DNA from 3 places in the Shewanella sp. SW24 genome. Region 2 is predicted to be linked to each of the others. Evidence: predicted binding sites of a transcription regulator. Region 2 holds the regulator's gene; each other region holds the start of a gene.

Region 1 (5,077 bases), on a different contig from region 2:
GCCGTCTACACGAATGGTGTGCATGCCATAACCTACACCGCGGCTGGCAATACCGTTTCCAGCAAACTGCTCTTCAGTGGGGGTAGAAATCGCGTAGCCATTGTTACGACAGAAGAAAATCACTGGGCATTTCAGTACCGCGGCCATGTTTAGGCCAGCATGAAAATCCCCTTCCGATGCAGCGCCTTCGCCAAAATAACAAACCGCGACTTTGCGCTTACCTTGCATTTTTAAGCTGTAGCCCACACCAGTCGCCTGCGGGATTTGCGTGGCTAACGGTGACGAAATCGTTTGATAATGCAATGCCGCACTGCCGTAATGGATTGGCATTTGGCGACCTTTACCAAGATCTTTCTCGTTACTGAACATCTGATTCATAAACTGTTCAGTGGTAAAGCCGCGATAACGCAGCGCCGCATGCTCACGATATTGTGCAAGGATCACATCTTCTTGATCGAGTGCGGCCACACTGCCAACAATCGCCGCTTCTTCACCCGTACAGGTCATGTAGAAACTGATGCGTCCTTGACGCTGGGCGCCAAGCATACGTTCATCAAGTACCCGAGTGAATACACAGGTATCGTAAATTTTAGTGGCTAAGGTTTCATCTATCACAGGCAAAACCGCGGTTTCATAAGTGGTGCCGTCGGCTTGTAGAATTCGAAGGATAGGAATGTGTAGCGATGCCTTATCCAAGAAGCCGACACGGTGCACTGTATCAGTGTTGAGTGTTGCTTTGCTCATATTGTGCTCTTGTTATCTCATTACGCATCAAAGCGTTTTGATGCGTCTGTTTATACGAATATGCCCGACGAACATTACGTTAACGTAAACTACCTATCAACCATTGGCATAGCTCAAACCACAAGTTATCCCTGCCACGCATGTATATATTGCTTTACAAGCCTAACGCACGTCCGCATTCACCGCAGGGATCAGGCAAATCACAGTGCGATTACCAATAGGCACTTTGGCATTAGGGAACACGACAGACTCAAACTCATGTTCCACTTTAATTTCTTGCCCACCTTCCCGCGCTAAAACAAAGCCCTTCGGGAAAGATCTGAAGTTTTCGACATCAGTTGCGAAGGTAAATTCAAAATCATCGAAATGTTTATTGATGACGCGGCACACTTGGTACAAGTTAACCTTATCGGCATCAAATGCATCCAGCGCCAACGGCTTAGCGGTGATCAAGCGCATGAACATTTCATGGGTGGCGATAAAACGCATCATGTCGTTCTGCCCCATGGGATACACTTTGCCAAGCTCAATGGTAAAGGCATCGGCACCGTAGCGTTCAGAGGAAAAATAGCTGAAGGTCGTGGTCGGTTCATGGTGGAAAAGTACTGTATCGACGCCGCTTGCGGCTAAAAACATAATTTGCTCGCCGCTAAAGGCGCGCCCAGGACGATAGGGATAGATAGCGAACTTTTCATGCTTCGAGGCGCGCATCGCCGTGTGCAGATCATAATGGATGCGCTGACGTCCATCGGCAACCGCAGTATAAAAACGATCGACATAGGCTTCGAGTTTTTTCGCGCGAACTCGCTCAGGGTTCACTAACCCTGGTGGATTGGAATGCTCACCACTAAAGAGACGATTCATGTTTTCGTCAATAATCCGCGTGCCGTTATTAATCGCTAATGGGTTACCAATGAGAAATAAAGTGCGCTGCTTTGCGATGATCTTTTGCTGTAGAAGTTGTTTAATTAAGCTATTGCAGAGTTCAATAGGCGCGGTCTCGTTACCGTGAACACCGCAGGAAAGCACAATATCTTTTCCTTCATTCTTTACTGGTTCGAAAACAATAACACCGGTATCCCACACTTCCACTTGAGTATGATCGCCTAAGTTAAATGAAAATTCGCCATCGAACTGTTTAGGGTGGGCTAAGGTGAGCGCTAAAAAATCCTTTGAATCTAACAGAGCTTGTAACACAGAATTCTCCTTATAATGATGTGTAACAGTATTGGCGCAATAGCATAAGTACAGGCAGTAATTACCACTTAAGCATTTATCTCACCGCGGTTAGTCTCACTCGCACCTAAAAAACGGCTTCAATACTAACACATGTTTTTAGTGCTGTTCTCAGACATTTATTGCCGTAGGACCCAGTTTTAAGCGGAATGACATTCAACTAAGCTGATTGTTAAATTCTTAGGACATTCCCTAAGAATTTCCCATGATAAATATTCCAGCTTGAGGCTTGCTTTTGCACTCAAGTTTTATCACAATCCTTAGCCATCTAGACTTCTATTGGATTTAATTATGGCGTTAGCAACCTTTGGTGCCGGCTGTTTCTGGGGCGTAGAGTATTTTTTTAGACAAGTGAACGGCGTATCGAATGCCACCTGCGGCTATATGGGCGGCAATAATGCGGCGACGAGCTATGAAGAAGTCAAAAAAGGCAAAACGGGCCATGCCGAAGTGGTGCAAGTGGAATTCGATCCCGCCCTTGTCAGTTATGAAGACTTGCTCGATGTATTTTGGAAAAACCATAATCCTACGAGTCTGAACATGCAAGGCGGAGATATTGGCACCCAATATCGCAGCACCATTTTCTTCCACGACCGTGAGCAAAAAGCGGCCGCAGAAGCCTCAAAGTTAGCTTTTGCCCGCTCGGGCCGTTGGGGATTACGCCATATCGTCACTGAAATAGTGCCACTTCAACAGTTCCATGTGGCTGAGGAATATCATCAAAATTACATCGATAAGAATAACTTACCGAGTTGTCATATCGAGTACTAAATACGGTCAAATCAGTATTAGATCAACTACTCACAGCTGAATTAGACACAAACAAAAACGCACTCAAATCTGAGTGCGTTTTTTATTTTGAGACGTTAGCTAAACCTACTACTGCATTAAGCGTTTAGCGCCTTATCAATTAATGCCTGCGCATCTTTGATGATCTCAGCCAAATGCTGCTCACTGATAAAACTTTCGCCGTAGATTTTAAATAACGCTTCAGTGCCCGATGGACGCGCCGCAAACCACCCATTAGCGGTGGTAACTTTGATGCCGCCAATCGCCGCATTATTGCCTGGCGCATGGGTTAACACGTTTTCGATTGTCTCACCTGCAAGCACAGTGGCATTTAAGGTATCGGCATTGAGCAAAGCAAACTTGGCTTTGTTTTCAAGACTGATTGGGCTATCGATACGCTTATAGAAACTTTGGCCAAATTGTTTTACTAACTCTTGGTGACGCTGACCTGGGGTTTTACCTGTCACCGCAAGAATTTCTGCGGCAAGTAATCCTAAAATGAAGCCGTCTTTATCTGTGCACCATGTGCTGCCATCACGGCGTAAAAATGCCGCGCCAGCACTCTCTTCACCGCCAAAGGCGATTGTGGCTTCGGCTAAACCGTCGACAAACCACTTAAAGCCCACAGGCACTTCGAGTAACTTTTTGCCGTGGAAAGCACAGATTTTATCGATAAGCGCACTCGATACTAAGGTTTTACCTATGGCTAAGGTATCGCTCCAATCTGGTCTGTGTGTCAGTAAATAATCAATAGCGACCGCAAGATAATGATTCGGATCCATCAAACCCGTACCAGGGCAAACGATGCCGTGACGGTCATAATCGGGATCATTACCAAGGCATAAATCAAAGGATTCTTTATGGGCGAGTAACCCGGCCATCGCGTAGGGAGATGAGCAATCCATGCGGATTTTGCCGTCTTTATCCAGCGGCATAAAGCTAAAGCTTGGATCAACCTTATCATTAACTAACGTGATATCGAGCCCATAACGCGCGGCAATCGGTGCCCAATAGAAAATCCCTGAACCACCGAGCGGGTCAACGCCGATACGCAGCTTAGCGTTGGCAATCGCCTGCATGTCGATAACATTTTCTAAATCAGCCACATAAGGCGTGATCAAATCAATGGCGTTGACATAGCCTGATGCCAGCGCTTCGGCATACGCTAATTTTTGCACGCCAGCTAACGCTTGGCGCAAGTAATCATTGGCCCGCGATTCAATCCAAGCGGTGATATTACCTTCGGCCGGTCCACCATGGGGTGGATTGTACTTGATGCCACCATCTTGAGGCGGATTGTGGGAAGGCGTAATGATCAAACCATCGGACAATGCCGCACCCGTAATATTGGCTTCGCGATTGGCGCAAATCACCCCATGGGAAACCACTGGCGTTGGCGTAAATCCATCGTTCTGTTGGATTTTCACTGTGACTTTATTTGCCGCCAGCACTTCAATTGCCGACAAATAGGCCGCATAGGATAACGCATGGGTGTCAATCCCAAGGATCAGCGGCCCATCGATATTTGCCGATTGACGGTAGTCAACCACAGCTTGGGTAATCGCCCAAATGTGTTGTTGGTTAAAACTGCCATTGGAAGCGCAGCCTCTGTGCCCAGAAGTGCCAAAGGTGACGCGTTGTTGTACGTCATCCATATTTGGCGTGATGCTGTAATAATGGCTCATCAGTTTTGGAATATTGACCAGATCCGTCTGATTAGCGATTTGTCCTGCCCTTTGATGTATTGCCACCTATGGCTCTCCTGCACTCAATTACAATTAGAAAAAGTAGAAAAATGTCGTACTAACCAGGCTCACCCGAGGATTAAACGCGCTCGGCGATGCCCGCTGCTACTGTCGCATCACAACCAAATTGCACTAAAACTTCCGATAAAATAGTGCGTTTCTTGGCGGTATTGTTGTTACTCGTTACCCAGAAACCACTTGCACCAATTTCTTTTGGGTTAGCCGAAGCACTCGCTTCGAGCAGTTGCTCCTTAGAGCGAGCAAAATACAAACGATCGCGCCCTTGGATCTGCAAAATTTGTGAGAATTGCTCTGGGGCTAATTGATACAAACTTTCGAGCAAAAACAGAAAACGACCTACTGCGCCTTTTTGCTGCGATAACTGATGTTCATCGACTAAGCGACTAAAATCATTCACTGCTGGCACTGTTTGCGCCGCGATGGGCTGAATAGGTTCAGCTTCAAGACTGGGTTGGCTAATCGCCAAAGGCTGGGGTTGTTCGACCGCATCGACGGACAGGCCGAGTAATCGACGAAGAATGTCAGAGGCGCTCTCACCAATT
Region 2 (5,077 bases):
CTAAACCTAGGGTATATCGCGTTCCTACCAAAAGAGGGGGGATTTGATTATGAACAATACTTGGGGCGACATGGCGCAATATGATCCTGTCACTTGGCACTGGGTCATCGCCGTTTACCTGTTTATGGCGGGGTTATCCGCGGGCAGTTTACTGATTGGCATTGGTTTGCGCTGGGCGAATAAGGAACTCAGCGCGGGAGCCGAAAGCAGCATTCTTAAGGCGGCAGCCATTATTGGGCCTGTAGCAATTAGCTTAGGTCTAGCTTGCTTAGTGTTTGACTTAACCAAACCATTCCACTTCTGGTTGATCTTAATTCACTATAACTTCCAGTCTGTGATGGCAATCGGGGTGCTGGCGCTGCTGGCGTATTCTCCCTTAGCTTTTGCGTACGCCATTATTGTGCTGCGGGATGACTTACCAAAATGGGGTTTGGGTTTCCTAACACCTATCGCTAAGTTACTTATGCCATTTCGAAAGCTGATTGAAGTATTGTTGTTTGTCCTCGCCATTGGCGTAGGGGCTTACACTGGCTTCTTAATTTCGGCGATGAATGCCTATCCTATGCTCAACACTGCGGTACTGCCTGCGCTGTTTTTAGTGTCAGGTCTATCGGCGGGCGCTGCGGCAAATGCGGTACTGGCGTTGCTGATGTTTAAGACTGACAGCCACGACAAAACTTTAGTGAAGATGCACGGTTTAGAATTGCCTGTGATGGCGATTGAAATTCTGTTCCTGTTCATGTTGTTCTGCGCCTTGTACTTCAAGGGCGGCGCGGCGGCTGCGGCCTTAGCATCGTTAACGTCTGGGTTATGGGCAAGCGTGTTCTGGATAGGCGTTGTCGGTATAGGTTTTGGTATTCCATTGCTGTTTATGCTGCTACCCGCCGCGACTCGCCACACTAAGGGCGCGATGATCATGGTGGCTTGTGCGAGCTTAACGGGCGTACTCGCCTTAAGACACTTTATTGTGTACGCAGGGCAAAGCTATTTAAGCTGAGTGTAAGCTGGCTTTACATATTGATAGATAAAGAAAAAGCACTGGCAATGTCAGTGCTTTTTTATTGTTTGAATCGTGAGAAGGTTTGCCAGTATAAGCAGGACGCTTATTGGGGTAATAACTCGATAACCGACTTCACCGTTAGCACTAAGGCGCTGATACTGCACAGGACTAACGTTGCCATCTTTGTCTTCTCTTTATCGACACGGCCCACTAATCGTCCTGCAACTAAGTAACCTAAAATCACTGAGGGGAGCAGCATCAACGACAGCCATAGATGTTTTAATTCTAATAAGCCAGTGATCGCTAAAATGATCAATGCAATCATGGAGCTAAAAATGAAGAAGGCCGACAGGGCTGCACGAAACTGCGAGGCATCTTTGCCTGCCAACAAAATCGCCATCGGCGGGCCACCAATCGCGGCGATATTGCCGAAGATCCCTGAAACCACGCCCGCACCGAAGAGGGTTTTCTTATTCACTGGCAGGCTGAATTTATACAGGCTGAGGATCACTGCGACAGTCACAATAGCGGCGATGGATAAACCGAGTATGGGTTGAGGCGCAAACAGTAATAAACTCGCGCCGATAAAACCACCGGGCACGCGGCCTATGAGCGCATATTGCAAGCCATTGAATTCTAAGTGACCGCGTTCACGCACTAAGGTCAGCAGGGCGATGGAGAAACCCATAGCAATAACAGGCGCAGGTACAAGTTGTGGATCGACGATATACAGCAAAGGACTGGCGACAACCGCAAGCCCAAACCCAATCAGACTTTGGGTTAAGGCGCCCAGAAACACGACCAGCGAGGCTAAGGCGAGTGTCTGTGGATCTATCATAGAAAACATAGGATTTCCTATATCCCAAACCAACTCAAGATGGTGAAATTTAAAGTTTGAAGTCGCTTGGGTATAAACAAAAAGGGATCGTTAACGATCCCTATTGATGAGCACTGTGATATGACTTTGAAAGCGACGAGTCGCTATTCCATGTCTTCCCACTCGATTCCCATTTGATCCATCAACAACTTGGCTTCTGCGGGAATGCTGTCTGGGTTATCTTTTGACAGATCTTCATCGTTGGGCAATGGCTGGCCAGTGTAGGCGTGCAAAAATGCCTCACACAACAGCTCGCTGTTGGTGGCGTGACGCAAATTATTGACCTGACGACGAGTACGTTCGTCCGTGAGGACCTTAAGCACTTTGAGCGGAATAGACACAGTAATTTTTTTTACTTGTTCATTCTTCTTGCCATGTTCAGCATAGGGGCTGATGTATTCCCCATTCCATTCAGTCATTGACTCACCTGTTATAACGCTAAATTCGGGGCAGATTTTAAACCCTTACAAAGAACAGTCAAATTATTGCTACTATTTCTTTGTGATTGCAAACAGATTTCTTTATGTTCAGACGTCTAAACGTCTTCACGCCTATTGACGATGGCGTTGGGCTTAGGTACATTTAGACGTCCAGACATCTCTATCAGTCTATCGAATTTAGGAGTCCACCCATGGCAGAGCGTCAATTAGCCACACTGGCAGTGCGTCAGGGTATCGAAAGCGATACTCAATATGGCGCAGTTGTGCCACCGATTTATTTGTCGACTAATTACGCCTTCGATGGTCATAAAAATCCCCGCGAATTCGATTACAGTCGTTCAGGCAACCCAACGCGCTGCATTTTAGGCGAAGCATTAGCGCAATTAGAAAAGGGCGCCACTGGCATAGTGACGTGCACTGGCATGGCGGCCATCACCTTAGTGACGACTTTGCTCGGCCCCGATGACCTATTAGTTGTGCCCCATGATTGCTATGGCGGTTCTTACCGTTTATTTACCAACTTGGCGAAGAAAGGCCAGTTTAAGCTCATTGTGGTCGACCAAACCGACAGCCAAGCGTTAGCCACCGCCATTGCCCAGAATCCTAAGATGGTGTGGCTCGAAACCCCATCGAACCCGTTATTGCGTGTGGTGGATATCGAAGCCATTGCTAAGGCGAGCCATGAGGTCGGCGCGCTGGTGGTGGTCGATAACACCTTTTTATCGCCGATATTGCAACAACCCCTATTGTTAGGCGCGGATATCGTTATCCATTCCACCACTAAATATATCAATGGTCACAGCGATGTTGTTGGCGGCGCTGTGGTCGCCAAAGACGTGCAAATCGGCGAAAGCTTACATTGGTGGTCGAACACTCTAGGCTTAACGGGGTCAGCCTTCGACAGTTATCTGACCCTGCGAGGCCTGCGTACCTTAGCGGTGCGTATTCGCGAGCATCAAACCAATGCCCAGCGTATTATTGAGGTATTAACGCAAAGCCCTGTGGTGAGCAAAGTTTATTACCCCGGTCTTGCGGATCACCCAGGTCACGCCATTGCGGCCAAGCAACAACAGGGCTTTGGCGCTATGCTGAGCTTTGAGCTCAAAGGCGGCGAGGCCGAAGTGGTGGCCTTTTTAGGTGCACTCAGCTTATTTAGCGTGGCGGAAAGTTTAGGTGGCGTCGAAAGTTTAGTGGCCGTGCCCGCCACTATGACCCACAGAGCCATGGAGCCGCAGGCGCGCTTCGAGGCTGGTATTAAGGACACCCTATTGCGTCTATCGGTGGGTATTGAAGATGCCGCCGATTTAGTTGCAGATATTCAAGCAGGATTAGCCGCCGTTGTGGCTTGTCAGTAGAGGAATAATAGATGGCACGTTGTCACTTACATAAATTTGGTGGCTCCAGTTTAGCGGATGCCGATTGTTATCGTCGAGTTGCCCATATCCTGTTAACCCACGGTCATAGTGATGATCTCGTGGTGGTCTCTGCGGCGGGTAAGAGCACGAATTTCCTGTATAAATTATTAGCGCTGCGTGATGCGGGTCAGCTATGGCAAGAAGAATTACAAGTGCTGATCAGTTACCAACAGGGGTTGATTGAGCAGTTGTTGTCGAATGAACAAGCCCGCGATCTGCGTGAGCGTTTGGCCACTGATAAAGCGCAACTCATCAGCTTGTTGTCCTTAGACGAGCGCAACGAATACCAAATCAACCATGTGGTGAGCTTTGGCGAACGTTGGTCGGCACGTTTAATGGCGGCGCTACTGCGCGAATCTGGCGTGGCGGCAAGCCATGTGGATGCCTGTTCAATTTTAGTGGCCGATGAAGCCGCTGTGCCACAAATTCGGGTACAAGAATCCCGCGCTAAAGTACAAGCCCTATTAGCCGCGCATCCCAATGAACGCTTAGTGATCACAGGTTTTATCTGCGCTAACGAGCGTGGCGATACCCTGTTACTTGGTCGTAATGGTTCCGATTTTAGCGCCAGCCTGATTGCGAGTCTCGCCGATATCGAGCGCGTGACCATTTGGACCGATGTGGAAGGGGTGTTCAACGCCGATCCTAATAAAATCAACGATGCCAAGTTACTGAAAAGCATGTCACTTGCCGAAGCCGATCGCCTAGCGCGTTTAGGCTCGCCAGTATTGCATTCGCGCACTTTGCAGCCGTTATTCAATACCGAAGTGAGCTTAGCTGTGCGTTCAAGTTATGCGTCCCACACTGACTTTACCTTGATCGCTCCCCACAGTTCGTCGGCGAGCGCGCCTGTGGTGACTAACCTCAATGCTGTTGTCCTGTTCGGCTTTAAACTCACGGGTGAGTTAACTCGTTTATTAGATTTATTGATTGCCGCGGGTTTAACGCCATTGGCCCATTGGACCTCTGCCCATCAAAGGGTTGAACTTGCCTATACCGCTGAGAATCAAAAACAAGTTCAAAGATTACTCGATGCCGAGGCAGAAGCATTAGGGATCAGCGAGCAGCAGATCAACACAGATTTTGGTTTAGTCGCATTAGTGAGTGCCGACGCCGAACATTATCGCCGCAGTTTCGCCCGTTTACTGAGCCGTGATGCTAAACCTTTGTTCAGTGGCGATTTAAGTTTAGTGACGTTAGTGCCCCAGTCACAGGTGAATCTGTTAACTCAAAAAGTTCACCGTCGCTGCGCTGGCCCGCGTAAACGCATTGGTGTCCTGTTGCTCGGTGTGGGTAATATCGGTGAGGCATGGATCGATCTGTTTAAGTCGGTTTCGCCATCACT
Region 3 (5,077 bases), on a different contig from region 2:
CGGCAATCGCGGCAATGGTGTCATTAAACTCGCTGTAACACATGTGGGTGTGGATTTGAGTCTCATCAGTCACGCCAGCAGCGCTGAGTTTAAAGGCATTAACCGCCCAATCTAAATAGGTTTGCCACTCACTTTGTTTCAATGGCAGACCTTCACGGAAGGCGGGCTCATCGATTTGTATAATGCCAATACCGGCATTTTGTAAGTCCACCACTTCATCACGAATCGCCAGCGCCAGCTGAGTCGCAATCACATCGCGGCCGATATCTTCACGGGCGAATGACCAATGCAGAATCGTCACAGGGCCAGTCAGCATGCCTTTTACAGGCTTGTCGGTGAGACTTTGGGCAAACTCGGCCCAATCAACCGTCATCGCCCTTGGACGACTAACATCACCATAGATCAACGGTGGCTTAACACAGCGTGAACCATAACTTTGCACCCAACCATTTTTGGTAAAGCCAACGCCCGCAAGCTGCTCACCAAAGTATTCCACCATATCGTTGCGCTCGGCCTCACCATGAACCAGTACATCGATACCGAGTTTAAGCTGGCGGTCGATAGTATCGCGGGTGACTTGCTGCAATTGCTCTGTATATTGTGCATCACTCAGATCGCCCTTGCGCCAACGACTGCGTAGTCCACGGATTGCCGGTGTTTGTGGGAAGGAGCCAATGGTGGTGGTCGGCAACAGAGGTAAACGGTATTTCTGCTGCTGCACAGCTTGGCGTACGCTGAAATCACTGACGCGCTCATAATCGGCAGATGTCAACGCGGCAACGCGGGCAATCACTTGACTGTCGGCGGCCTGCGCTTTCGCCTCACGGCGTGCCAAACAGGTTTGCACAATCTCTTTTGCCGCGATAGATTCAGGTGCCAGTAGCAATTGGCGCACATTGGCCAGTTCGAGTAATTTTTGCTTCGCAAACGCGAGTTGTTGACGCAGCGCGGGCTCAAGCGTGGCTTCCACCTCTAAATCCACAGGGCTGTGCAGGAGTGAGCAAGAGGTACCAATCCACAAGCGATCTCCTAGATCACGGGCAACCGCGCCTATGCGTTCGGCAATCAAATCCGCCTCTGCCGCCCACACGTTGCGACCATTGACCACACCCGTCGACAAAATTTGATCTTGACCAAGCGCATTGGCAAAGACTGCCAATTGATCCGGCGCTGTGACTAAATCGACATGCAACCCCGCAACAGGCAAAGCCGATACCAGTGCTTGATGGTGTGCGATACCGCCGTAATAACTGGTAAGAAGGATCTTCACCTTCGTAATGCTGAGGGCTTGATACGCCTCAGTGATCGCCGCTTGCCATTCGCCATCCAATTCCAATGCGAGAATGGGCTCATCGAGCTGTACCCATTGCACTCTCTGAGCAGCAAAACGCGCCAAAATGTCAGCATAAGCAGTTAATAAATTGGGTAATAAGCTCAACTTATCAAACTCTTGGCCCACGGTTTTAGCAAGGAACAAGTAGCTAACAGGGCCGAGTAGCACAGGTTTTGCTTTATAACCTAAGGACTGCGCTTCGCTGACTTCATCAAAGAACTGCTCATAGGCAATCGAAAACTCTTGGTTTTGGCTGAGCTCAGGTACCAGATAGTGATAGTTAGTATTGAAATACTTGGTCATTTCAGAGGCTGACGCATCTTGGCCCGTTGGCGCTCTGCCGCGGGCAACGCGGAATAAAGTATCGAGATCGATTGCCCCTTCACCACGATGACGCTCAGGAATGGCATTTAAAGTCGCGCTTAAGGTCAGCACTTGATCATAAAAGGCAAAATCACCTACGGGAACTTGCTCAATGCCCGCAGCAGCTTGCCACTGCCAATGGGTGCGGCGAAGTTCACTCGCCACTTCACGTAATTCCGCCTGAGTGCTCTCGCCACGCCAGTATTTTTCTAAGGCAAATTTCAATTCACGACGACGCCCAATATGGGGAAACCCAAGACTATTTAATTGCATACTCTATCTTCCTTTATTTGAGATAAGCCACATTCGGCACTTGCACCCACCAGATTGTTTTCTCTTAGCACTTTTCAGCACTTCAGCCTTGATAAATAACAACGGGCGTCTGGACGTCTAGAAGTTTATTGTGTTAGTCTCTATTCCAGCAACCGAATTGATTTCAAGCACAACATGAGCGAAATTCACTTGGAGTGAACATGATCGAACTAAGACACCTGCGAACCTTAATGGCCCTGAAAGAAAGCGGCAGTTTGGCGGGCGCAGCCAAAAAACGTTTTGTCACTCAATCCGCCCTCTCCCACCAGATTAAGGAGTTGGAGCAAAGGATTAACTCGCCCATTTTTGTGCGTAAGAGTAAGCCACTGTCATTCACCCAAGAAGGTGCACGCCTGTTGCATCTGGCCGAAGAGATTTTGCCTAAGGTGTTAGAAACAGAGACAGATTTGAAGAATGGGCTGGAAACCGAAACCAATCAGTTGCGAGTCGGCATTGAGTGCCATAGCTGTTTTCGCTGGTTAATGCCTGTGATGGAGCAATTTAGACAAGATCATCCGACAGCCGAGTTAGACTTGTCGAGCCGTCACCTATTCGACTCGCTCAATGCCTTAGAAATGGGTGAACTGGATATTGTATTAACCTCAGATCCTGTGCCTGGGCATTCACTCGCCTACCAGCATTTGTTTGATTTTGAAGTGAAGTTAGTAGTTGCTAAGGATCATCCTTTAGCGAAAGAAGCCTATGTCACCCCTAAGCAATTAGCACACTTGCCTATTATCAGTTATCCAGTGCCGTTGACACGTTTAGATATTTATCGCCACTTTTTAGAGCCTGCGGGCATAGAGGCAGGCGAGCAAAAAACCTGTGATTTAACCATGATGTTATTGCAACGCATCGCCTGTAAAGACGGCATAGCCGCACTGCCAAGCTGGTCGATTAATGAAGGACATGGACTGAGTCTCGCTACGGTAAAACTCGGCCAAGAAGGTCTGAAACGACCGCTATTTGGTGCCTATCGCCGCCACAGTGCTAACTCTGCATTGATCCAAAATTGGTTACAACTGGTGGCGAGGGAAGGTTTATCCCGCCAGCAGAAGACGAATTAATGCGGGTGACATAGAGTAAAAAGCCTGCGAATGCAGGCTTGTTTATTGAGTCAAATGACTATTTCATAGCATCGACAAATTACAGCGGATTCATCAACAATCCACGCATAGACAAGACACGGCGCAGTATCAACCCTGATGAATTAGGATTACGGGTCTGACGCAAATTATGGGCGATCATAAATTCTTGACGCAGATCCTGATCGAGATCTAACGCCTCGAACGCTTCGATGGTTAAGGTCTGTTGTTGATTATCAATCAATGACTTAATCACACTTAAAGGAAATGACTGTTCGGCATTAGCATTTAAATAGGCAAATGCGGTCAGTGCGATAATTTGGCCGAACACACTGAACAGAGCTAAGGTTTGTACTTCGTCAGCATCAACCTCCACACCTTCCATATCCGCTAAGCTATCTACCGCATCCGTTGCAATATCTTCAGTCAACTTCCAATAACCTTGGACCAACTTTTTATAGGGCTGTGGCAGTTCATCGAGGCGTTCTTTTAAATAGAACGTAAAGGCGTAGCGATAGATATTAACTTGACCTAAGCGGATCAAAGCTTCTTTCAACGAACGAGTTTTGTGATTTTCCACTACAGCAGCCTGTGCGGAATTACTGCGCATAAGCATGTGCGCTGCCAATGCGGGATCGCTCGAGATAATGTCAATCACATTACGAATGTCGCCTTCAGCAAGGATCGCTTTTTTGAGTGGAATTAGAATTCCTCGGCGGCCAATCACTTGCTCTTCGTTCGCTATGATAGCTCTAACTTGAGTAAAAACCTGTTGCTCAAGATCAGTCATAAGACACTTTACACCTGTTTATTAACAATAAGATGATTCGGTTACAGCTCACATCATACCTAAAATACTAAGAATTTCAGCCATAAACAGCAGAGTAAAATATAAATTACTCCTATTTAGTAATGACTGCCCGCTAACACTATAAATAACGACAATTAAACCACTCTACTAAAACGATATTCAAGACTATACCTATTTTAAGATTTATTCTTTGAACTCAGCGTAAAAAATAAAAAGCCAGACTGAGTCTGGCTTTGTTATTAGATAACTCATTAATATTTAGAAGCGGTAGCCCACAGTGAAACGAATATCGCGGCCTCGACCAGAGTAATAACTATCACCCCAAAGGCCACCGTAATAGCCTGCGCTGACATAGTCTTTATCAAATAGGTTATCGATACGCAGGCTGGCAAGCCAAGCATCACGATTGTAGTTCAAGGCTAAATTACCAAGCACGTAACTTGCTAGCTTATCACCTTGATTAGCGTTATCGCCTTCGATAAAACGATCCCCCGTGTAGATAGCTTCGGCAAATACTTGGAAATGCTCAGCAAAATCCATGCTGACATAACCGCGTCCCGTGTGTTTTGCCACCCAAGACAGCTCTTTGCCATCGTTAGCACCATCGGTAAATTCGGCGTCGGTATAGTTATATTCCAGCCCGAGTTGCAGCGCTTTAGTGATCTGCCAATCCCAATCGGCACCCGCGCCATAACGACGAGAAGCGTCGGCATTAACGTTTGCACCGTTGAAATTTCCACCTATGGGTTTAACTGCACTCGAGTCATAAACAATTTCATCCTCTAAATCGAGACGATATAGGCTGACTCGTAGGGTTTGACTAGCGACAGCCCAATCCCAACCCGCCTCATAGGAACGGCCTGTTTGCGGCTTTAAGCCAAATACGCCCGGCGATGTATAAGCTTGCTCATCCACTTTGGCAAAACGGAAGTTATCATCGGCGCGCACATAGAGTCTGTGTTCCGCAGTTGGGCGGTAATTTAAACCCAGTTCGAATGCGTGGGCATTTTCGTCTAAATCCATGCCATTAGGATAGACATTGCCATCGACCAACTCATCGGTCACCCGCGCATATCGTCCACCCACAACGTAACTTAAAGTATGGCTTAAAGGCACTGTAGCTTGTAGATAGGCGCTTTGCATTTGCTGCACATTACTGCGCGCCATAGTGTC

Evidence for each region. Region 2 encodes MetJ, which represses methionine synthesis genes. Its sites were predicted from a motif close to TAGACGTCTAGACGTCTA; they were not measured.
Region 1: a site for MetJ is predicted at 2,242-2,259, ahead of msrA (peptide-methionine (S)-S-oxide reductase MsrA). Genes of this name have one in related genera too.
Region 3: a site for MetJ is predicted at 2,080-2,097, ahead of metE (5-methyltetrahydropteroyltriglutamate--homocysteine S-methyltransferase). Genes of this name have one in related genera too.

The regions. Positions count from the first base shown of each region.
Region 1 covers NZ_JAKKSH010000004.1:8,483-13,559, forward strand. The annotation lists gene L5M17_RS05040 (thiamine pyrophosphate-dependent dehydrogenase E1 component subunit alpha) at 1-744, opposite strand, end outside; gene astE (succinylglutamate desuccinylase) at 907-1,941, opposite strand; gene msrA (peptide-methionine (S)-S-oxide reductase MsrA) at 2,272-2,751, shown strand; gene pgm (phosphoglucomutase (alpha-D-glucose-1,6-bisphosphate-dependent)) at 2,868-4,520, opposite strand; gene seqA (replication initiation negative regulator SeqA) at 4,594-5,077, opposite strand, start outside.
Region 2 covers NZ_JAKKSH010000025.1:56,810-61,886, reverse strand. The annotation lists gene L5M17_RS17730 (4Fe-4S dicluster domain-containing protein) at 1-47, shown strand, start outside; gene nrfD (NrfD/PsrC family molybdoenzyme membrane anchor subunit) at 50-997, shown strand; gene L5M17_RS17720 (sulfite exporter TauE/SafE family protein) at 1,104-1,847, opposite strand; gene metJ (met regulon transcriptional regulator MetJ) at 1,982-2,296, opposite strand; gene metB (cystathionine gamma-synthase) at 2,509-3,672, shown strand; gene L5M17_RS17705 (bifunctional aspartate kinase/homoserine dehydrogenase II) at 3,684-5,077, shown strand, end outside.
Region 3 covers NZ_JAKKSH010000007.1:145,791-150,867, forward strand. The annotation lists gene metE (5-methyltetrahydropteroyltriglutamate--homocysteine S-methyltransferase) at 1-1,969, opposite strand, end outside; gene L5M17_RS08125 (LysR family transcriptional regulator) at 2,170-3,075, shown strand; gene L5M17_RS08130 (HDOD domain-containing protein) at 3,155-3,883, opposite strand; gene L5M17_RS08135 (TonB-dependent receptor) at 4,163-5,077, opposite strand, start outside.